Regions from separate parts of the Sphingomonas sp. VDB2 genome, predicted to be linked through region 1. Evidence: riboswitches for the same ligand, from Rfam matches in the RefSeq annotation. Region 1 holds a riboswitch; the other holds the start of a gene.

Evidence for each region. Region 1 has a riboswitch for cobalamin ahead of ABT375_RS21760 (TonB-dependent receptor plug domain-containing protein). Riboswitches for the same ligand answer to the same signal wherever they lie in the genome.
Region 2: another riboswitch for cobalamin. It lies ahead of cobW (cobalamin biosynthesis protein CobW); the one in region 1 lies ahead of ABT375_RS21760 (TonB-dependent receptor plug domain-containing protein).

The regions. Positions count from the first base shown of each region.
Region 1 is NZ_CP159616.1:729,063-740,489, forward strand. It holds gene ABT375_RS21750 (DUF1636 domain-containing protein) at 1-191, opposite strand, end outside; gene ABT375_RS21755 (hypothetical protein) at 191-727, opposite strand; gene ABT375_RS21760 (TonB-dependent receptor plug domain-containing protein) at 754-2,694, opposite strand; cobalamin riboswitch at 2,844-3,035, opposite strand; gene ABT375_RS21765 (cobyrinate a,c-diamide synthase) at 3,047-4,354, opposite strand; gene ABT375_RS21770 (GMC family oxidoreductase) at 4,460-6,067, opposite strand; gene ABT375_RS21775 (PQQ-binding-like beta-propeller repeat protein) at 6,076-8,256, opposite strand; gene ABT375_RS21780 (NAD(P)H-binding protein) at 8,262-9,176, opposite strand; gene ABT375_RS21785 (nuclear transport factor 2 family protein) at 9,274-9,771, shown strand; gene ABT375_RS21790 (hypothetical protein) at 9,894-10,400, opposite strand; gene ABT375_RS21795 (c-type cytochrome) at 10,397-10,792, opposite strand; gene ABT375_RS21800 (FAD-binding oxidoreductase) at 10,792-11,427, opposite strand, start outside.
Region 2 is NZ_CP159616.1:302,358-313,784, forward strand. It holds gene ABT375_RS19930 (enoyl-CoA hydratase-related protein) at 1-332, opposite strand, end outside; gene ABT375_RS19935 (SDR family NAD(P)-dependent oxidoreductase) at 329-1,090, opposite strand; gene ABT375_RS19940 (acyl-CoA synthetase) at 1,437-2,975, shown strand; gene ABT375_RS19945 (FecCD family ABC transporter permease) at 2,967-3,917, opposite strand; gene ABT375_RS19950 (ABC transporter substrate-binding protein) at 4,049-4,912, shown strand; gene cobO (cob(I)yrinic acid a,c-diamide adenosyltransferase) at 4,909-5,517, opposite strand; gene cobN (cobaltochelatase subunit CobN) at 5,520-9,239, opposite strand; gene cobW (cobalamin biosynthesis protein CobW) at 9,239-10,273, opposite strand; cobalamin riboswitch at 10,533-10,786, opposite strand; gene ABT375_RS19970 (histidine phosphatase family protein) at 10,850-11,427, opposite strand, start outside.

The DNA.
Region 1 (11,427 bases):
CAGGCGAAGAGGCAGGGCATGTCCTGCACCGCCACCCCGTCATAGCGGTCCGACCCGGCCTTCACCCGGCGCAGCGCCTCCGCCAGCCGCGCACCGCCGCGCACGCCATCGGCATCTTCCCGCTGCCCCGGCGAGTGGCGGCAACTGCTGCACACCACCACCGCCGGACCATCCTCGACCGCGCGCAACATCAGGCGGTCGCCGCACGGCGCAGCAGGCCGCTGCGGGCGGCCAGATGCTGCAACGCCAGCAGGCCGGCTAGGATCATGGCGTAGCGCCCGAATTGCCGCGCCATTACATCCGGCGCGAAGGCCGCCCAGCCGGAATCGAGCGCCCATGCGCCCGCCAGGACGGCCAGCTTGAACGTAGCGAACGCTGCTCCATAGGCCGCGACCAGCCGCACCGCCGGATGCGCGTGCGGCAACAGGCGCACCGCACCATCCGCGCCGAGCAGCGACGCGATGGCCGCCAGCGCCATGGTCCCGGCCCAGACGCCATTCTCCACAGTCGTTTCATAACCCAGCTGGCAATAGCCCACCCCCTGCGACACCGCCCAGGCCGCGAGCATCAGAATGATGCCGTCCTGCCGGCGGACATGCAACGCGGCCAGGGCGGCCAGGGCGGGGAAAGGCGTGGCGCAGGCCAGCGCCAGAGTGGTTATGGTGCTGGCCAGCGTCATCAATCCGATCCAGAGATGGCGGGCGGCGGCAGGGGACAGGCTGTCCATGGTCATACGCTCCTTGTCAGGGGGGATCAGAACCGCGCCCGCAGGCCAGCATGAATGCTGCGGCCCAATTGACCGTAGCGCCGCGCGGTTTCATAATATTCGTCGAACAGATTTTCGACCCTGCCGAATAGCGTCAGCTTGCCCATCACCGGCATTTCGGCACGCAGATCCACCAGCGTGTAGGCCGCATTGACCAGTGGCGCGACCGTGGCGCTGGTGCGCGCGGTGTCGAGCGCCTTGCCCGACCAGCGCACCGCCACGGCGGTGCTCAGGCCGAACGCCCAGTCGTACCGCGCTGTCGCATTGGCCGCATGGCGCGGTCGCCGCGCCAGTTGGTTGCCATAGTTCAGGCCCGGCGACCGATCCTCCGCGGACACCCAGCTATAATTGCCGTCGATCGTCAGCCGACCGGCATGGGCGACGCCGGCCAGTTCCAGCCCGTGCGCCTCGCTGCGCTGGACATTGGCATAATAGCCAAAGCGCGGTGCCGTCGTGCCCGGCGCATAGCAGAGCGGCGGCCGGTTGGTCGTCGGACAGCCATTATAGGTGATGAGATTGTCGGTGCTGCGATCGAACCAGGTCGCCGACAGGATCAGCGCATGGTCGAACAGATGCTGTTCGATGCCGGCATCCCAGCCATGCGCCTTTTCAGGCACCAGGGCGGTGTTCCCATAATCGCTGTAGAGCTGGTAGAGCGTCGGCGCCTTGAAGCCCTCGCCATAGCTCGCCCGCAGGATCGTGCGGTCCTTGACCAGCGCCCAGGCTGCGCCCGCGCCGAAGACCGTGTTGCCGCCAAAGGTCGAATGATGATCGTAGCGCACTCCACCATTGACGGTCAGGCCGGCCAGCGGCTCGACGCTCAGTTGGGCATAGAGGCTGTCGATATCAGCAGACCCGCGGGTCGTGGCGTAGGCAGCCAAACTATCGGAAGGCGAAGCCGTGCGCATCCGCTGCTCCTCGCGCTCCGCGCCGAAGGTCGCGGTCCAGCCCTGCGCGATGGTGAGCACGCCCTGATATTCGTAGCGCTTCGTCTCGCCTCTGGCGGTGAAACTGGTCTGGCGCAGTTTGCGGGCGGGGTTGACGTTGTCGCGTAGCGTCTCGCTGCGGCTGAAGGACAGGCGATTGCGCAGCGCACCGCCGAACAGGTCGGCGTTCAGGCCGGCATAGCCGATCCATTCCTCCACTTCCGAATATTCCGGACTATCGGGAATGGCCCCGGCGCTGTCGATGTCGGTGCGCCCCTTGGCATAATAGCCGCGCATAGCGATCGACACGCCCGGCGCCAGCGCGACGCCCAGACGCCCGTTGAGCGTGCCGTTGGTGTAGCCGTCCTTCTCCTTGGCGCCAAAGCGCGGGCTGATCGCCGAGATGCCCTCCGTCGTGAAGCGGCTGCCCGCGACCTGCCAGTCGATCGCGCCCTGTCGGCCGCCCAGCGCAGCGCGGGCGCTGACGGTATCGCGCGATCCCGCCTCGATATCGAAGCTGCCTTCGATCGGGCGTTCGGCCCGTGCGGTGACGATGTTCACCACGCCACCGATCGCCTGGCTGCCCCAGAGGATCGACTGTGGACCGCGCAATATCTCGATCCGGTCGATGGCGCCGGTCATCAGCGTCGCGAAATTATAGCCGCCGCCGGTCGAGGACGGATCGGCCAGCTTCACGCCGTCGATGACCAGCACGGTCTGGTCGGCCTCCGCGCCGCGAATGCGGATCGAGGTCGCCGTGCCATAGCCGCCATTGCGGGTGAAGCTGACGCCCGGCGTGCGGATCAGCAGGTCGGACACCGCCAGCGCCTGTGCGGCGTCGATTGCCGGCTTGTCGATGATGGTTATGCTCGACGCCACCTGTTCGATGGCCTGCGGCTGGCGCAGCGCGGTCACGATCACCTCGCCCGCATCATCGGCCAAGGCCGGCGTCGACAGGCCCGCCAGAAGCAGAAGGCCGCTCTTTGAAATCCAATGCATCATAATCCCCCAGTCGTTGACAGGACCGGGCGGACGCGACGCGGTGGCGATGCAGGGCGCACGCGCGCACGACATCGCCACCGTGCGAACCCGCACGGTCAGCTTGTCGTTGCGCGAGGATATCCTCGTTCGACCGGCACACCCTGTCCGGACGAAGAACGACCGCGACAGGCAGGTCTCCTGGCTTGCGGGTCAATGCCGTATTCGAAGCGCCTTCTCGGAATCATCGATTCCAATGGCTTGTGCCTCGATGGCTCGCCGCTCACAGTTGCAGGGGCAGCCGGGGTCTTTAACCCCGTTCCCTTTTGATCCCCTTGCGGGGAACCTGACGCGCAGCCGCCCTAATCGACTTGGATCAGGCGATCAAGTGGAAGAAGCCACCGGTCACCTGGCCCGCGCGGTGGCCCGCCGGAGGAAGGGCCTGCCCCTCCGCATCGGCCATGTCGGCCAGCGGCTCGCCCTCGCTGGCGGTGATGCTGGCATAATGGAACTCATGACCCAGCAACAGTTGCCCGACAGAGGCGAAGCTGGTGCCGTGCCGCAGCCGCGCGCTGCGATAGCCCAATGTTCGGCGCCTGCGCGCAAAACTGGTATCCATCGGCAACAGGCCCGCCATCGGGTGGACGACGCCGTCGCCATCCTCCAGCGTGCGGCCCAGCACCATATAGCCGCCACATTCGCCATGCACCGGCCGGCTCTGCGCAAAGGCGCGCAGGCCGTTCAGGAACTGGCCATTGGCCGCGATCCGCGCAGCATGGAGTTCGGGATAGCCGCCGGGCAGCCAGCAGGCATCGCAATCGGCGGGCGGCGATTCGTCCGCCAGCGGAGAAAAGAAGCGCAGCTCCGCGCCGGCCGACCGCCACCAATGTACGATATGGGGATAGAAGAAGCTGAAGGCGGCGTCCCTGGCGACGGCGATCCGCTGCCCCGGTGGCCGGATGCCGGGCGGTTGCGCCGGCACGTCTGTCGTAGCGCCGGCCGCCGCCTGGATCGCATCCAGATCGCATTGCGCCGTCACCCGCCCTGCGATCGCGTCGATTCGCCGTTCCAGTTCCTCCGTTTCGCCAGCCTGCACCAGTCCCAGATGGCGGGACGGCATGGCCAATCCCTCGTCCGTGGCCATCGCACCCAGCAGCGGCAGGCCGATACGCGCGAACCCATCCTCGATCATGCGGACATGGCGCGTGCTGGCCACCTTGTTGGCGATCACTCCGGCGATGGCCGGCGCGCCGGGAAAAGTCGCGCAGCCATGCGCCACTGCCGCCACCGTCTGCGCCGCTGCGCGGGCATCGACGACCAGCAGCATCGGCCAGCCCAGCAGCCGCGCCACATCGGCCGACGCGCCCGAACGACCCGGCGCCCGCGCGCCGTCATAAAGGCCCATCGCGCCTTCCGCGACGACGAGTTGGACAGTTGTAGCGACGTGCGCCGCCAGCCCCTGCAGCATGGTCGGCGCCATGGCGAAACCGTCCAGGTTGATCGAGGGCCGGCCGGTCGCGGCTTCGTGAAAGGCCGGGTCGATATAGTCGGGTCCGCATTTGGCACCCTGCACGCTCAGGCCGCGATCGGTGAAGGCGCGTTGCAGGCCAATCGTCACCATCGTCTTGCCCGCGCCCGACGCCGGGGCGGCGATCACCAGTCCCGCGCCCAGTCGCGGCGTCACGACGTGCGCCATACCGGCAAGGGGGCGATGGCATCCACGAAGAGGGCGGCGCGATTCGGTGTCATGCCCGCCTTGTGGCAAAGCAGGCCCCGCGCCGCCAGCGCGTCAATTGCGGCGGAGGCGCCTCAGCAGGTGATCCGCGCCCTTGTCGCCGATCATGATCGCGGTGGCGTTGGTATTGCCGGCGGGAAGGCTGGGCATGACCGAGGCGTCGGCGACCCACAGCCCCTCGACGCCGATGACGGCCAGATCGGCGTCGACCACCGCCAACGCATCGTCGCGCGCGCCCATCCTGGCCGTGCCGACCGGGTGATATAGTGGGATCGATGCCATGCGCACGTAGGCGCGCAACTGTTCCGGGTCGGTCAGCCCCGAGCCGGGGCGTAGCTCCCCCCTTATATGTGTCGCAATCGGTGTCTCATGCAGGATCGAGCGGGCGATGCCGATGCCCTCGACGATCTGGTCGATATCATCGTCGCTGCCCAGTTGCCGATGTTCGATTTTCGGCGGCGCGAAAGGGTCGGCCGAGCGCAGGCTGATCCGCCCGCGATGGCTGGGCCGCATAAGCCCGACCAGGGTCGAGACCGACGGCGTCTTGCGCAGCATCAGCCGGCCCTGTTCGTCGAAATCGAAAGCGAAGGCGGCAAAGCTGATCTGCAGATTGGGCGCAGGCAGGTCCGGCCGGCTCTTCACGAAGGCCTGGGCGTGGCCGATCGCCGTGGTCAGCGCGCCGCGACGCGACAGCGCGTAGCGCAGCACCTGCCACGCCCCGCGCAGCCCCTGCGCGTCGCTGTTGAGCGTCCGCACATCCACCTCGTTCACGACATGGGTGCCCACATGGTCCTGAAGATTGGCGCCGACGCCGGGGAGGTCGCGGACGACCTCTATCCCATGGGCGCGCAGATGGTCGGCCGGGCCAATACCGGACAGCATCAGCAGGCGCGGCGTGTTCATCGCCCCGGCACTCAGCACCACGCCATGGCGCGCACGCAGCATCTTTTCAACGCCGTCCTGCCAATAGACGATGCCGACCGCGCGACCTGCCTCGATCAGGATGCGCAGCAATTGCGCCCCCAGCATTATGGTGGGCGCCTTGCCACTGCGCCGCTCGTGCAGATAGCCGCGCGCCGCGGAACAGCGTGTGCCGCCTCGCTGCGACACCTGCACATAGTCGACGCCCTCGGCGTTCTGCCCGTTCAGATCCGACGAGCGGGGGATGCCCGCCGCCTGCGCCGCTGCGATCCACTGGTCGGTAATCGGATAGCGCGCGCGCCCTTCGGACACCACGATCGGTCCACCGGTGCCGCGCCACTGGTCGGCGCCGCGCTCATTATCCTCCATCCGCCGGAAATAGGGCAGGACCGATTCATAATCCCATCCCGCCGCGCCCCGCCGCGCCCATTCGTCATAGTCCCAGCGATGGCCGCGAATGAACATCATGCCGTTGAGCGCACTGCCACCGCCCAGCATCTTGCCGGCCGGCCAGATATCGGCCCGGCCACCCAGCGACGGGTCCGGCTCGACCTGATGGCACCAGTCATAGGCGGGATTCTGCACGATGGCGCTGGTAAGCGCGGGGATGCGCGACCGCATATGCCGGTCGGTCCCGCCCGCCTCGATCAGGGTGACGGACAGGCCCGCATCGGCCAGCCGCCCGGTCATCGCGGACCCGGCCGAACCGCCGCCTACGACAATGATGTCGGTGTCTTCCATGGTCGTTCCTAGAAATTGGACATGATGGCGGCGCTGGGCGCGTCGAGCGGCTTGCCGGCGGCTTTCAGCTTCAACTCGCGCTCCCGCAACGGCCCCTGTTCGGCGATCAGCCAGGCATGGATGGCATCGGCATCCTCGACGCCCAGCAGGTCGTCCCAGCGTGGCATCCCGCCCGGCAGCAACAGTCCTTCCCGCACGATCTGATTGAACATGTCATGCGTGCCTGGCTGCATCCGCCGCAGGTCGGGCGCAGTCGAGCGTAGCTGGTTGCTGTGGCAGATGGCGCAATTCTGGAAAAACAGCCCCTGCCCCTTGGCGATCATCGCTGGCGTCACGCCGGGCTTTTGCGCGGGGGGTGCGGAGGCCACCTCCACGGGTGTTAGCGGCGTTGGCTGCGCCACCGGTCCGCCGTCCAGCTTGAACACCAGGATGCGGTTGGCATTGCCGTTGCGATAGGCGGCGGAATAGCGCGGCACATAGCCCCAGCCGCCGCCGCCGAAGCCAGCCGCGACCGCGATATATTGCACGCCCTTCACGCGATAGGTCATGGGCGCGGCCATGATCGAAGTGCCGGTGTCGATTGCCTTGATGAGCTTGCCGTTGTCGGCGTCGCGGACCATCAACTTGCCGCCGATCGTGCCGTGGACGATGAGGCCGGACGCGGTGGAGAGCATACCCATCCGGTCCTGCCACCCTTCGGTCGGCACCGCCCAGCGGGCCTTGCCGGTCAGCGGGTCGATCGCGCGCAATTCCGACGAATAAGGCTTGTCCTTCACCCACTGCATTTCGGGCAGCTTTTCCACCTGTTCACGGATCGCGGGCGGCAGGGTCGGCAGCACGGCCTGCAATTGCGGGGTGAAGATGAGCGTCGTCTGGACATTGAGCGCCTTGGGCCGCCGCGCTTCCGCCGGGGTGCCGGGGGGCACGGTGAACATCAGGTTCCCCATGTCCAGCACAGAGGCATAATAGCTTTTGCGCTCCGCATCATAGGCGGCCGGATACCAGTTGCGCGCGCCCGCCGATGCCGGGAAGACGATACGCGGGCCGTTCCAGAAATCGGTGCGGTCCGGCGTCATCTGCGGCACGCCATCCTTGTCGAATCCCCTGGTCCAGTTGGTCCGCACGAGTGGATTGACGCGCAGCGGCTTGCCGGTTTCGCGATCCAGCACGAACAGATAGCCGTTCTTGGGCGAATGGAGGATGACCGGTCGAACCTGCCCGTCCACTTCCATCTCCGTCAGCACCATCGGCTGGGTGGCGGTGAAGTCCCAGCTATCGCCGGGCGTTTCCTGATAATGCCACTTCACCGCGCCGCTTTTGGCGTCCAGCGCGACGATCGAGGAGAGATAGAGGTTGGTCCCACCCTTGGGCGATCGGGTCGCGATCGAATAGGGGCCGCCATTGCCGACGCCGATATAGACGGTGCCGAACTTGGGATCATAGTTGATCGCATCCCAGACGGTGCCGCCGCCGCCGATATCCCAGCGGCTGTTGGGGTCCCAGGTCTTGAGCGCGGCGTCGAGCGCCTTGTCCTCTTGCGGTCCCTTGGCCGGATCATGGGGTACGGTGTAGAAACGCCAGGCCTGCGTGCCGTCGGCGATGCGATAGGCGGTGACATAGCCGCGCGTGTCATATTCCGCGCCGGCATTGCCGAGGATGACGAGGTCGCCGGCCACTTCGGGCGCGCCGGTGCTGGTATAGCCCCGGCTGTGATCGACCACCGTGTCGGTCTTCCAGAGGATCTTGCCGGTCTTCGCGTCGAGCGCGTAGAGCATCCCGTCAAGCGCGCCGACCATGACCTTGCCATTGGCCACAGCGACACCGCGATTGGCCTGATCGCAACAGGTCGACCGATTGGACTGCATGTCGACCTCCGGCTCGAAGGTCCAGAGCGGCTGGCCGCTCGCGGCGTCGAGCGCATAGACGCGGCCGAGATTGCCGCTGGTGTACATCACCCCATCGACCACCACAGGCGTCGCTTCCTGCACGCGGTTGGTGTTGAGGTCATAGGACCAGGCGAGGCCGAGCCGCCCCGCATTGCCCTTGTCGATATCGGTCAGGCGCGAATGATGGCTGCCCCAGACGTCGCCGCCGGTATAGGGCCAGTCGTCGCCCGCCCCGCTGTCACCCGTCGTTCCACCGCCCGCGCATCCTGCGAGCGCCAGCAACGCCGCCAGCGCGGCCATCATCTTCTTCACAGCGGCCAGCCTTCCTTGTGCGCCAGCATCACGTCGCGCAGGCTTTTCGGCTTGCGACCGGTGATCTTTTCCACCCAGTCGGTCTTTTCCGCGAAATAGCCTTCGCGGATCGACTGGCCGAATGTCACCATGTCGTCGCTCGACCAGGGGATCGGCCCGTCGGGCACGATGTCGGAGGCATGGCGCGGCGCACCCAGCCCATCGAAATAGGCGAACATCGCCTCGTCATCGACGGCTTCGACCACGATCGGCTTGCCGGCGAGTTCGCTCGCCAGCGCCATCGCCTGCGGGATGGTGATGAGGTCGGGACCGGTCAGCACATAGGCCTGATTCTCGTGGCCCGGCTGGGTCAGCACGCCCACGGCGGTCGCGACGCAATCGTCGCGGCTGACGAAAGCGACCGGGCCATCACCGCAATTGTCGGGCTTTCCGCCCATCATCAGTGCGGGGATGGTCATCGGCCCGGCGATCGCCTCGGCATATTGGCTGTCGCGCAAATGGGTCCAGGCGGCGCCGGAGCCTTCGATAATCTCCTCGGTCGCGCGATGGTCGTTCTTGACGATCGCGGGATTGCCGGGCTGATCGGCGGCGATGATCGAGGTGTAGACGATGTGCCGGACGCCAGCCGCGACCGCCGCTTCCACCGCATGGCGATGCTGGCCGACGCGGGTGCCGACGCGCGCGGTGCTGATCAGCAGCATCTTTTCGCCCCCCGCCATCGCGGCGGGAAGGGTGGCGGGATCGTCGAAATCGGCGAAGCGGACGTCGGCGCCTTTTGCTGCCAGATCGGCCAGCCTGGCCGGGGTGCGGGTCAGCAATATCGCATCCTGCGGCGCGACCTTTTCCAGCAGCAATTCCGCCGCCGCCCGCCCGAACGAACCCGAAGCGCCTGAAATGATGATCTTCCCCATGCGTCCTCTCGCTTGCATGATCTGTCGTCTTGTTGCAGATAATCGTAACGAATGTTATTATTGCGTCAAGCCATAGAAACTAAGGAGAGTGACTATCATGCCTTCCCTTCCGATCGAGGACCGGATTGCGCTGCAAGACCTGATCGCCGCCTATAGCTGGGCGCTCGACACGGGTGACGTCGATGGGCTGGTCGCCTGCTTCACCCCGGACGCGCGCATGGTGGAGGAGGTATTTGACGATCCCGACATCTGGGAGGGCCATGAAGGGATTCGCGGCATCGCCGAACATTATCGCAATGCGCCGGGCTTTCCGGGGCGCCAGCATCATGTGACGCAGGTTCAATATACCGCACAGGACGACGGCAGTTGCAAGATGCGCGGCTTCGCCTTCGTGACCGAGTGCGAGGGCGAGCCGCCCTATCTGTTGCGCTTTGCCGGCTGGTATGACGACCATGCGGTGAAGGGCGCCGACGGCCAGTGGCGCTTCCATCGCCGTACCGTGCGGCTTTGGGATGGCGAAGTGCTGAAGAATTTTCCCGGTCGCGGGGAATGGGTGCCGCGCAAGCGGCCGGACTCGCTGATTATCCGGCGGTAACACCAGCCGTTCGTTTCGAGCGTGTCGAGAAATGGGAGCGCAGTTCTGGCCGCTTCTCGACCTTGGCCTGTCCTGAGCGCCTGCCTTGTCAGACAGTCGAAGGGCTCGAAGCGAACGGATGTTTAAGGTCTAACCATCACCCAACTGAACGCGGGCATCATCTCGCTGGCGGGCGCGACGGCGCATTGGCCGATCTTGTCCAGCGCCAGTTCGGCAAAGGCTTCGGGCCAGTGGGCTTGGGAAAGGTGTGCCAGCTTGGCGACGGTGGCGCCGTCCGCCTCGCAGTTGGCTACCATAGAAGCATGGCCATGCCGCACCAGCGCCACGCGCCGATAGCCTGCCTCTGCCGCGATCTCGCCGACCAGGAGTTCGTCGCTGCGCCGGGTGACAGCGAAGATCGCCGTGGGCGAAGTCGCCAGCAAAGCCCGCATCTGCCGCACGCGATCGCCGTCGAGCGTCACGGCCTGGCCGCCCAATGACTGAGCGCGGGCAGCGAAGCGGCGGCCGGCCATCAGTTGCGCGTCGTGCAGGAGGAGCGGCAAGGTGGTCGCCTCCGTCCGTCCGCCGATCACCGCCGTCGAGGCCACCGCTGCGCTTGCCAGAAAGCTCCTTCGAGACAGGCCGCTCATGGCTTCGCCCCCTTGGCCAGATGCTCGGCGATCTGCTGCAACTCGGCGTCGCTCACTTCGCCCCGCGGGATGGCGGGCATGTTGCCGATGCCCGTCCGCGCCGCCTGTACCACATAGTCGATGGTCAGATCGGTGCGCTTTTCCAGCAAGGGCTGGTCGGTGCGGCGCGCCAGAAGCCCCGTCCCCATGCCACCGGGTCCATGGCACATGGCGCATTTCGCCAGATAGAGTTTCTCGCCCGATCCCGCGGCAGGCCGCGACGACAGGGTTTCGGGCGCGGGCAAGGGCGGCGGCCCCTTCGACGCCTGCGTCGGCGTTTCGCTCGCCCGGCCGCAGGCGGCGCCTGCCAATATCAGCGCGGCACCCGCCAGCGCGATCATGCCCCGGCGCATCAGCCCTCCCCTCCCGTGCGATTGCTGGGCCAGATGCCGCTCTTCCCCGGTGCGATCACACCCTTGGGATCGAGTGCATCCTTCACCCTGCGGTTGAGCTGCCCCAGCGCACCTCTGTTAAAATCATAGGTGCCCGCGACTGCGTCCATATAGTCGAGATGGGTGCGATATTCGCCATAGCCCTGGGCCTTGGCGTCGACGATCAGATGTTTGAGGAAGGGGTCGACCCGGCCCATCAGGTCTGGATCGTCCTTGTTGATGAGCACGGCGTTGACGTTGATGAGGTGGCGCTCGCCAAAGGCGAAGCTGGCCTGATAGTCCATGCCATATTCCTTGTAGCGGGCGTAGGTGCGCTGGAACTGGGCCTGCGCCGCTGCGCCCGATTGCGGCAGGATGGGCGAAAAGCCGATATGGCCACCGCGGCCGCCATGCCAGTTGGCATTCTGCATCGGCATGGTGAGGGGCGTGCCGGTCCAACCGGTCGCCTCCAGCGGTTCGCCGGTCTTCCATGTCGTGGGGCGCAGCGACATGGGCTTGAGCTTACCCAGTTCCTGCTCCAGGATCGCATAGGCCGCCTTGTTGACCGAATCCCGGCCGTAAAGCCGCAGGCTCACCCCCCACCAGCCGACATTGAA
Region 2 (11,427 bases), 420 kb from region 1:
AACCCGCCGCCCATCGCCACGCCGTTGACCGCCGCGATCACCGGCTTGTTCAGGTCGAACCGGGCGGTCAGGCCGGCAAAGCCGCTCGGCGGCGTTGCCATGCCGCCACCCGACGCCTGCTGCTTCAGGTCGTGCCCGGCGCAAAAGGCCTTTTCCCCGGCGCCGGTGATGATGGCCACCCATTGGTCGTCATCGGCGGCGAAATCGTCGAATGCCGCGGCCAATTCTTCATGGGCTGCCGTATTGAGCGCATTGTGTGATGCTGGGCGGTTGATCGTGATGATCGTCAGCGGGCCTTCCCGCTCCACGCGGATATAGTCCATCCGGGTCATTTCGCCGCCATCCGGATCGCGCCGTCCAGCCGGATCACCTCCCCGTTGAGCATCGGGTTGCCGATGATATGCTCGACGAGCGCGGCAAATTCTTCCGGCTGCCCCAGGCGATTGGGAAAGGGCACCTGGCGTCCCAGCGAATCCAGCGCTTCTTGCGGCAACGTCGCGAGTTGCGGGGTCCAGAATATACCCGGCGCGATCGTCATCACGCGAATGCCGTGGCGGGCGAATTCGCGCGCGATCGGCAATGTCATGCCGACGATGCCGCCTTTCGATGCGGCATAGGCCGCCTGACCGATCTGGCCATCATAGGCCGCGACGCTGGCGGTGTTGACGATCACGCCGCGTTCCTCCCCCAACGCATCGGCATCATGGATGCGCGCGGCAAATTTGGACAGGACGTTGAAACTGCCCGCCAGGTTGACCGTCAATATCTTACTGAAATGGGCGAGCGACATCGCATTGCCGTTGCGATCGATGATCTTTTCCGGCGCGCCGATACCCGCGCAATTCACAAGGATACGGGCCTTGCCATGCCAGGATTCCGCCTGGTCCAGCGCTGCTTCGACAACAGGCTCGTCGGCAACATCCAGGGCAATGCTCCGCCCGCCGATCGCCTTGGCATGGGCTTGGCCCAAGTCGGCGTTGAGATCGAAGATGGTGACCCTGGCACCGGCGCGTGCGAGCATTGCGGCGGTGGCGCCGCCCAGCCCGGAAGCACCGCCGGTCACGATCGCTGCCAGCCCGTCAATCAGCATGGGACATGTCTCTTCCGGCCTTATGGAGCGGGGATGCTGCATATGTAATGACGCATCTAGCGGTGGGGGCGACGGTCGCGCCTGGCTGTGCCGGATATCGCAAAATCTCTCCTCCTTCGGACCTTGATGGTCGCTGGCTTGTCTGGCGGTTTAGTCGAAGCGCGCTCGTCAGGCTTTACACAGAGATGTTCTGCTTTTTGACATTTCTTGCGCATCGCTTGCCTCCCGCGGCACGATACGGCTTTTCAGGTTCGACAGACGCACGGAAGGCGACAGCTCGACGGCGCCATAGCGAGGCAGCGGACTCCCGAAGGGCGGTCGCGCCCGACAGGAGAGGCCGACATCCATGCACCCCATGCACCATGCCCTTGCATATCCCGACAAGCCTGCCTGCATCATGGCCGAAACGGGCAAGGTGCTGAGCTATCGGGCGCTCGACGCGGCATCGAACCGCTGCGCGCATATGTTGCGGCGACTCGGCTTGCAGCGGGGCGATGTGATCGCGGTAATGCTGAACAATGAAATGGCGGTGTTTCCCATTGCCTGGGCCGCACAGCGCGCAGGTCTCTATCTCACCAGCATCTCGACCAAGCTCAGCGCCGACGATCTCGACTATATCATCACGGATTCCGACGCCCGGCTGCTGATCGTTTCCGATTCACTCGCGCCGCTCGCGCAGCAGGCGCTTGCGGCCAGGCCTGCGCTTGCGGCCTACAGCGTCCATGGCGAGGCGGGCGGCCTTCCCGGCTGGATCGCGGCCTGCGCCGCTTGCCCCGCCACGGCGATCACCGACGAAAGCGCAGGCACGGAGATGCTCTATTCTTCCGGCACCACCGGCCGTCCCAAAGGCGTGAAACCGACCCTGCCCGACGGGCCGCTGGACGCGGAAATTCCGCTCGTCGCCATGGGGCGCACCCTTTACGCCATGGATGAGGACATGATCTATCTGTCCACTTCCCCCCTTTATCATGCGGCGCCCCTGCGCTGGGCGATGACGGTGCAGCGTTTCGGCGGCACCGTGGTCCTGATGGACCGCTTCGATGCGGAGGCTGCGCTTGCCCATATCCAGGACTATCGCATCACCCATGCGACCTGGGTGCCCACCCACCTGATCCGCTTGCTCAAACTGCCGGAGGCGGTGCGGGGGCGCTATGACAGCGGCTCGCTGGTGGCGGTCATTCACGCCGCAGCCCCCTGCCCGGTGCCGGTGAAACAGGCGATGATCGATTGGTGGGGACCGATCGTGCATGAATATTATTCCGGCACGGAAACCTGCGGTATCACCGCCTTGTCGTCCGCCGAATGGCTGGAACGCCCCGGATCGGTCGGACGAGCGATATTGGGGACGGTCAAGATCCTCGATGCCGCGGGCCGGGAACTGCCCCCCGGCGAAACGGGCGACGTCTATTTCGCCGACGGCCCGCGCTTCGAATATCATAATGACCCGGACAAGACCGCCAAGGCCTATAATAGCCGGGGTTGGGCAACGCTGGGGGACATCGGCCATGTCGATGCGGACGGCTATCTCTATCTGACCGACCGCAGGAATTTCATGATCATATCGGGTGGTGTTAACATCTATCCGCAGGAAATCGAAAATTGCCTGATCACCCACCCCAAAGTCGCGGACGTGGCGGTCATCGGCGAACCGAACGAGGATCTGGGCGAGATGGTGATCGCGGTCGTCCAGCCCGCGCCGGGCGTGACCGGCGATAACAGCCTGTCCAGCGAGTTGGCGGCCTATGTCCGCAAGGCGCTGGGTGGCGTGAAGACACCGCGGCGATTCGATTTCCGCGATCAGCTTCCTCGCGAACCCACGGGCAAATTGCTCAAGGCCAAACTGGTTGCCGAATATCGGCGACAGGCCAGGACGGCGTCACCATAGCCGCCGTGCCCGCACCAGATGCAGGAGGAAAACGGGGACGCCGAGGAAGGCGGTGAGGACACCGAGCTTAAGTTCATTATAGGTCGGGATCAGGCGCACCGCGATGTCCGCCAGCGTCAGCAGTGCCGCCCCCGCCAGCAATGAGGGCAGCAGGATCGACGAGGGGCTGCGATCGGTCAGCGGCCGCACCAGATGAGGCACGATCAGCCCCACAAAGCCGATCGAGCCGGCGACCGCCACCGCGCCGCCGACACCGATGCCGACGCCCAGCAACAGGCGCAACCGGGTGCGCTGCAGGTTGACGCCGAGCGCCTGCGCGCCCTCCTCCCCCAGTGTCAGGGCATCAAGTGCGCGGGAGTCGAGCAGGAGCAGCACCGCGCCGCAGGCGATGCAGGGCAGCGCGATCCAGACATGCTCGACCGATCGGTTCTCGATCGATCCGAGCAGCCAGGCGGTGATCTCCATGGCGGCGAAGGGATTTTCAGACAGGTTGAGGGCGAGGCTGATGCCCGCGCTCGCCAGCGCAGAGATCGCGATGCCGGCGAGAATGAGGCTGAGCGGGCTTTCGGCGCGCCCCGCCAAGGCGAACAGCAGCAGCAGGGCGAGCAGGCCGGACCCGATCGCCAGCAATGGCAGAAGCAGGATATGCAGTTCGGACAGCCCGAAATAGAGGGCGCCGACGGCCCCCAGCGCCGCGGCGTTGGATGCGCCCAGCACCGACGGTTCGGCCAGCGGGTTGCGTAAATAACCCTGCAACGCCGCGCCTGCGAGGCCGAGCATGCCGCCCACGGCCAGGCTGAGCAAGACGCGTGGCAGCCGCAGGGTGAACAGGATCGCGGTCGCGATCCGGTCGCCATGGCCGGTCGCTGCCGCCAGCAGCCGCGCCGGATCGATGGCCGCCGATCCCACGCCCAGCGAGGCGATGCCGGCCAGGATCGTCAAGACCAGGAGAATGAGCAGTAGCACGCGCCGGCGCGCGTCGAACGGGTGGAAGTCGGACAATGGCACCTCGCAGTGGATCGGTGGTCCCCGTCACGCTTGTGTCCCGGGGTCGTGTAAGTCATGGGGCGGCTATGATACTGGGACTAAGGAAATCCTCGTCCGCCGCACTGGCGGCGATTTTGTTCGCGCTGGCGGCGGGCAGTCTTCTGGCTGGTTCGGCGCCCGCATCGCGAACCGGGGACACCGCCGCACCGCAGCGGATCGTGTCGCTGAACCTGTGTGCAGACCAATATCTGATCGCGCTGGCCGATCGTGCGCAGATTGCGGGTCTGACCCGGAACGCTAACAATGCGGCCATGTCCGCAGCCGCGGCGCAAACGCGCGGCCTGCCCATCCTGACAGGTTCCGCGGAAGAAGTTCTGGCCATCGATCCCGATCTGGTGATCGGCGCGCCGGCCAGGCGCGGCGGGATGATGGCGGCGCTGTCGGGCGCACATTATCATACCCTGGATCTGAAGCCCGCCGGCAGCTACACCGGCATCGTCACGCAAATCCGCGCCGTCGCAAAGGCGGTCGGCCATGTCGATCGCGGCGAGGCGCTGATCGCGCGGATGGACCGGGATCTCGCCGCCATCGCCCGTCCCCGCCGGTCCGGCGTCGCGGCCTATTATCAGCGGCGCGGTTTCCTGACCGGGACGGGCACGCTGATCGACGACCTGATGACCCGCGCCGGGCTGGTCAATCTGGCCGGCAAGCTCGGCAAGCCGGTCCTGTCGCAACTCACGCTCGAAGAGTTGATGGTCGCCCAGCCCGACTATCTGCTGATCGAAAGCGGCTCCGAACATGTGGTCGATCAGGGTACGGAGATGCTGCGCCACCCGCTGTTGAAGGACATCAAGCGGCTGCGCCTGCCCCAGGCCTGGACCGTCTGTGGCGGGCCGGCTTATGTCGATGCCGTTCGCAGCCTGGTGAACCAGATCGACCATCGGCTTTAAAATTCGATGCCGGGCTGCGCCTTGACGCCCTGTTCGCGAAACGGATGTTTCACCAGCGTCATCTCCGTCACCAGATCGGCGGCTTCGACCAGCGCTTCGGGCGCGTTGCGGCCGGTGACGATGACATGCTTCATCTCCGACCTGCCCTTGAGAACCGCCAGCACCTCGTCGAGGGGGAGATAATCGTAGCGCAGGACGATATTGAGTTCGTCGGCCAGCACCAGATGATAGGCCGGGTCGGCGATCATGCGCTTGACCTGATCCCAGGCTTTGCCTGCCGAAGCAATGTCTTGCGCCCGGTTCTGCGTATCCCAGGTGAAGCCGTCGCCCATGGCCATGAATTCGACCTGATCTGGGAAACGATCGAACACGGCCTTCTCGCCCGTCTCCATCGCACCCTTCACGAACTGGACCACGCCGACCTTCTTGCCATGGCCGATGGCGCGCACCACCATGCCCAGCGCCGCGGTCGTCTTGCCCTTCCCCTTGCCGGTGTGGACGATCAGCAGGCCCTTTTCGACCGTCTTGCCCGCGACGATCCGGTCGTGCGCGGCCTGCTTCTTCTTCATCTTTTCGGCATGTTGTTCGTCGGTCCGTTCGGCCATCGTCATCCTCCTGCAAGCTGGGCGAGCAACAGGCCCGCGCTGTTCGATCTGGGTTTCCACATGCCGCGCTGCAGCGCTTCGGCCAGGCGTGCCGCGGTTTCGCGCAGCGCGGCCGGATTGGCCTCCGCCAGGAAGGCACGCACGGCTTCATCCTCGATGAAGGCGGCATGGACTGCGTCGAAATGATGATCGCGCACGGCATGGGTCGTGGCGGCGAAGGCGAACAGATAGTCGACCGACGCGGCGATCTCGAACGCGCCCTTGTACCCGTGGCGCATCACGCCCGCGATCCATTTGGGATTGGTGACGCGGGCGCGGACCACCCGGCCGATCTCGTCCTCCAGCGTGCGAACGACAGGGCGCTCGGGCCGGCTATGGTCGTTATGATAGGCGCGCGGCCGCTTGCCCGACAGATGCTCGACGGCGGACGCGATGCCGCCCTCGAACTGGTAATAATCGTCGCTGTCGAGCAGGTCATGCTCGCGATTGTCCTGATTCTGCACCACGGCGTCGGCCTGGGCCAGCCGCGTGGCGAACAGGTCGCGCGCAACGTCGCCCTCCACCCCTGCCCCATAGGCATAGCCGCCCCAGTCGAGATAGACGTTGGCGAGATCGGCGCGGTCGTGCCAGATTTTCTCGTCGATCATCACCTGAAGGCCCCCGCCATAGGCGCCCGGCTTCGATCCGAACACGCGAAAGCCCGCGCGCAGGGCGGCCGCCTTCGCGTCATGGCCGGCGTCGATCAGTTGCGCCGTCTCACGGCGGTGGCGGGCGGCGGCGGGATTGTCCTCGTCCGGCTCGTCCAGCGCCATCACGGCGCGCGCTGCGGAATCGAGCAGGTCGATCTGTTCGGGGAAAGCATCGCGGAAGAAGCCGGAGACGCGGAAGGTGACATCGACGCGCGGGCGGTTGAGTTCGGCGATCTTCATCACCTCGAAACCGATCACGCGGCCCGACGTCCAGTCCCAGCGCGGCCGCACGCCCATCAGCGCCAGGGCCTGGGCGATGTCGTCGCCGCCGGTGCGCATATTGGCCGTGCCCCAGGCGGACAACGCCATGGCCCTTGGATATTCGCCTTCGCGCTGGAGATAATCGTCCACCAGCAGTTGCGCCGAGCGGCGGCCAAGCTCCCATGCCGTGGCGGTCGGCACGGACCGGGTGTCGACCGAATAGAAGTTGCGGCCGGTCGGCAGCACGTCGGGGCGCCCGCGCGTGGGCGCGCCGGAGGGACCGGGCAACAGGAAACGCCCGTCCAGGCCAGCCAGCAGCGCACCCTTTTCGGCGGGGCCGCAACGGTCCACGCGGCCGGCGAGATCGCCCCGCAGCGAACGCATAACGGTCTGCGACGCCGGGCCGGGCGCTGTCGCACCCTCGACCAGCGCGACGGCCAGCAGTTCGAGCCGTTCGATCGTGTCGCCATGGCTGCGCCAGGGCGCATCGCTCACCGCTGCCAGCACGGCCGGTCGGGGGCCGGTCCAGCCGTCGCCCATCCGGCAATCGAGCGGATCGAAGCCAAGGTCCAGATCGTCGGCCATGGCGCGGAGCAGCGACGCCTGGCTCGCCTCGTCATAGCCGCGCGGGGTGCGGGACAGGGCGATGAGCAAGTCCGTACGCAGCCGGCCGGTCGGCGATCGCATGAAGATGTGCAGCCCGTCGCGTATCTGCATCTCCTTCAATTCGCACAAATAATTGTCGAGAGCCGCGAGCGCGTCATCGCCATCCCCAACGGCCCCGGCATCGGCGTCCAGTCCCTGCGACCGGGCGAGATCGAGAATTTCGGCTTTCAGATGCTGGATGCGGCGCGGGTCCATGCCGGCGGCGAGATAATATTCATCGACCAGCGCTTCGAGCGCCTTCAACGGGCCATAGCTTTCCGCGCGCGTCAGCGGCGGGGTGAGATGATCGATGATCGCCGCGCCGATGCGGCGCTTCGCCTGCGTTCCTTCGCCCGGATCGTTGACGATGAAAGGATAGAGTTGCGGCACCGGCCCGGCGCAGATTTCCGGGAAGCAGGTGTCGGACAGGGCCAGCGCCTTGCCCGGCAGCCATTCCAGATTGCCATGCTTGCCGACATGGACGACAGCCTGCGCGCCGAAATCCTGGTTCAGCCAGAAATGAAAGGCCAGATAGCCATGCGGCGGGACCAGCGCCGGGTCATGATAGCTGGTCTTGGGATCGATATTATACCCGCGCGCGGGCTGCACTGCGACGACGATATGGCCGAAGCGATGGGCGGGCAGATGAAAGGCGTCGTCGCGCACGAACGGATCGTCGGCAGGCGCGCCCCATCGCGCCGTCACCGCGTCACGCACCGACGCGGGCAGCGCATCGAACATCCTGCGATAATCGCCAACGGGCAGGCGGACTTCGGGCAGGCGATCCAGCGACGCGCGGGCGTTGGTGACGCCGCCGAGCAGGATCGCCATCAGCCCCGCGCCGTCCACGGGCGCATCGCCGACATGATAGCCCGCTTCGCGCAGGGCGGCGAGAATCGCGGCTGCGCTGGCCGGCGTGTCGAGGCCGACGCCATTGCCCAGCCGACCGTCGCGATTGGGATAGTTGGCGAGAATGAGCGCAACGCGCCGATCCGAGGCGGGCGTGCGCCGCAATGCCGCCCAATTGGCGGCAAGATCGGCGACGAAAGCGACGCGATCAGGGGCAACGCGCGGCACCACGATGCCGCATTGGGTCCGGGCATCGAAACGCTCGGCCGCCTTGAAGGCGACGGCGCGGGTGAACAGGCGCCCGTCAATCTCGGGCAGGGCGACGTTCATCGCCAGGTCGCGGGGGCCAAGGCCGCGCGGACTGTCGGCCCAGTTCGCCTGTTCGACCCCCGCGAACACGGTCTGGAGGATCGGACAATCCGCGGTTTCGAGGACCGACGGCGTCCGCCTGTCGCCGGGCGAGGAAGCGGCGAAGGCGGTGGCGTTCAGAATGATGTCGGGCCGGATTTCAGCGATCAGGCTGCGCAGCCAGTCGATCGCGAACGGCTCGCGCAGCGCCCGCACATGGACGGCGACGACGTTCAGCCCGCGTCCCTTCAGCGCGGCGACGAGCGCATCGACGGCATCGAGCGTACCGGCGATCATCAGCGCGCGATAGAAGCAGAGGAGCGCGACGGGCTGTCCCGCGCGCCATCCTGTCCGCACATCGTCCAGCGTAGGCCGTTCCATACCCGCCAGATAGAGACCGGCGTCGGCGACCGGCACCGGATCGTCCGGCACGCCGATATCCGCGCCGATCAGCCGCGCGGCATGGCGCAGGAAGCCGACCGCATTGGCGACGCCGCCCTGCCGCAGATAGTCGCGGAGCCGTTCGCTGACCGCCACCGGCAGCGTCGCGGCGGCATCGAGCGACGGATCGGGTTCGCGCCCATCGGCGATCGCGGCGAACGCAATCCCCCTTTCGCGCGCCACCCGCGCGATCTCGTCGACGCCATAGGACCAGTAGGCCTTGCCCCCCAGCAGCACCACGCACACGAAACGCGCATGGGCGATCACCTTTTCGACGTAGAGATCGACCGAATAGGGATGCTTGAGCTGGAGCAGGTTGGCCAGCCGGATCGACGGCGCATCCTCACCCAGCAGGGCCGCCGCTTGGGCGAAACAGGCCAGCTCGCTGTCCGCCACGGTCAGGAACACGATCTCGCCCGGCGATTGATCGAGGTCGATCGCCTCCTCGCCATTGGAGACGGTTCCCGGCGTAGCGGCCAGCAAATGCATCAGGCGAAGGCCGCGCGAAGGGCGCTGTCGATGGCGGCCTGATTCAGCCCCTTCTGCCCGATCACCACCAGTTGTGACAGGCGCGACTCCTCCGCTTTCCAGGCGCGGTCGAAATAATGCTGGATGCGGGGACCGACCGCCTGGACGACCAACCGTGCCGGGCGCCCGGCGACGGCGACCATGCCCTTGATGCGCAGGATATCATGCGCCTCGATCAACGGGGCCATGGCCTGCACCAGCGCATCCACGCCCGCAATCTCGCCGCCGGTGACGACGAAGCTGTCGAAATCGTCATGGTCATGATCGGGGTCGCCGTCATGGTGCGATGGCCGCGCGTCGATATCCTCTTCCGCTTCGGCGAACAGGCCGAGCAGGACGCCGGCATCGATCGCGCCATGATCGGTCCGCACGATCTTCACCCCACTACGGATATCCTTGCCTATGTCGCCCTCGATCCGGGTCAGCGCGTCAGCATCGACCATGTCGGCCTTGTTGAGGATGACGAGGTCCGCGCAGGCGAGCTGGTCTTCGTATAGTTCCTCCAGCGGACTGTCATGGTCGAGCGAGGGGTCGGCCGCCCGCGCCAGCGCCAGCGCGGCTTCGTCGGCGGCGAAGCGCCCGGCGGCGACCGCATCGGCGTCGATCAGCGCCACGACGCCATCCACGGTCGCGCGGGTGCGGATTTCGGGCCACTGGAACGCCTTCACCAGCGGCTTGGGCAGCGCCAGGCCGGACGTTTCGATGATGATATGGTCTGGCGGATTGGCGCGGTCGAGCAGCTTGAGCATGGTCGGCAGGAAATCGTCGGCCACGGTGCAGCAGATGCAGCCATTGGCCAGTTCGACGATATCGTCCTCCGGGCACGCCTCGTCATTGCATCCGCGCAGCAGCGCGCCGTCCACGCCGACATCGCCGAACTCGTTGACGATCAGCGCCAGCCTGCGGCCCTTGGCATTGTGCAGCAGGTGCCGGATCAACGTCGTCTTGCCCGCCCCCAGAAAGCCTGTGATGACGGTGGTCGGGATCTTGCTCACGCTTCTTCTCCTTCAAGCGCCATGGGATTCATGCGCGCGAAGGGGCGATCGGCATCGCCGAGCCTGATAATGGCCATGTCTACCCCCGCTGCACCTGAGCGATATCTCGGGCGGGGGCGTGCCGGACGCGAACGAACGGTCGATGCGCGGCGACGAGCAGGCGCATGGAGCCCGTCAGCGCGCACCGATGCGGCCCCAGCCACATGGGTTCGTCGCTCAGACGGCGTTCACCGTGCCCCGGCCATCCCCTGGACCAAAGCAAGAGCGACCAGACGCCGGCAGGTCTCCTGGCTCGCGGGTCATCGCTTGATGCACGCCTTCCCAGGCCTCGCAGGATTTAGCGTCCGGCCCAGTGGCTGCTCCCCTGGAAAGGGAGCGATGTGCATCGCGCTCGCCGCTTACAGTTGCAGGGACAGCTGCGGATTTGGATGAGCGCCCTCGTCGAGGGACCGCCACCCGCACCGCCTTCCCATTTTAATCCCCTTGCGGGGAACCGGCGCGATCAGTCATCGAAGGGGGCTTGCGGCTCCCCGGATGCGGTCGGCGATACCGGCTGCCGGGGCCGTCCGCAAGCCCTCAGTGCGGTGCGATCGCCTGAAGCCGCCAGATGCGGTTGAAGGACAGGCGAACGGCGGATAGCGGCGCAATGTCGATGGCAGGCGTCGTCACGAGCGGAAAGCCCAGCGCGTGCGCCAGCGCGGCGCGGATCGTCATGGCATGGCTGATGGCGCAGACGCATCCGGGCGACTGCGCGATTCCGTCCAGCCAGCCGCCTACCCGCTGTCGCACCGATTCCATGGTCTCACCATCCGCGGTGCCCTGCGTCGGATCGGCGATCCAGTCGGACAGGGCGGCCGGTTCGGCGGCGAAAAGGTCGGCAAACGACCGGCCCGACCAGCGCCCGGCATCCATGTCCACCAACGCGACCTCGACCGAGGCGTCCAGCCCCATCGCCTGGGCAGTCTGCGCGGCGGCGCGGGACGGGCTGCAAAGGACATGGTTGTCGAAACCCGGCGGCAGGCGGCAGGCGGCGGCATCATGCGCGCCGCGTGCGTCCAGGCCCTCGTCCAGCGCCGGAAAGCCGCCGATCCGGCTGGACGGCGTGGACGCCGCGCATAGGAGAAGGAGGGATGTAGCCAGCGGAACCTCCGGGA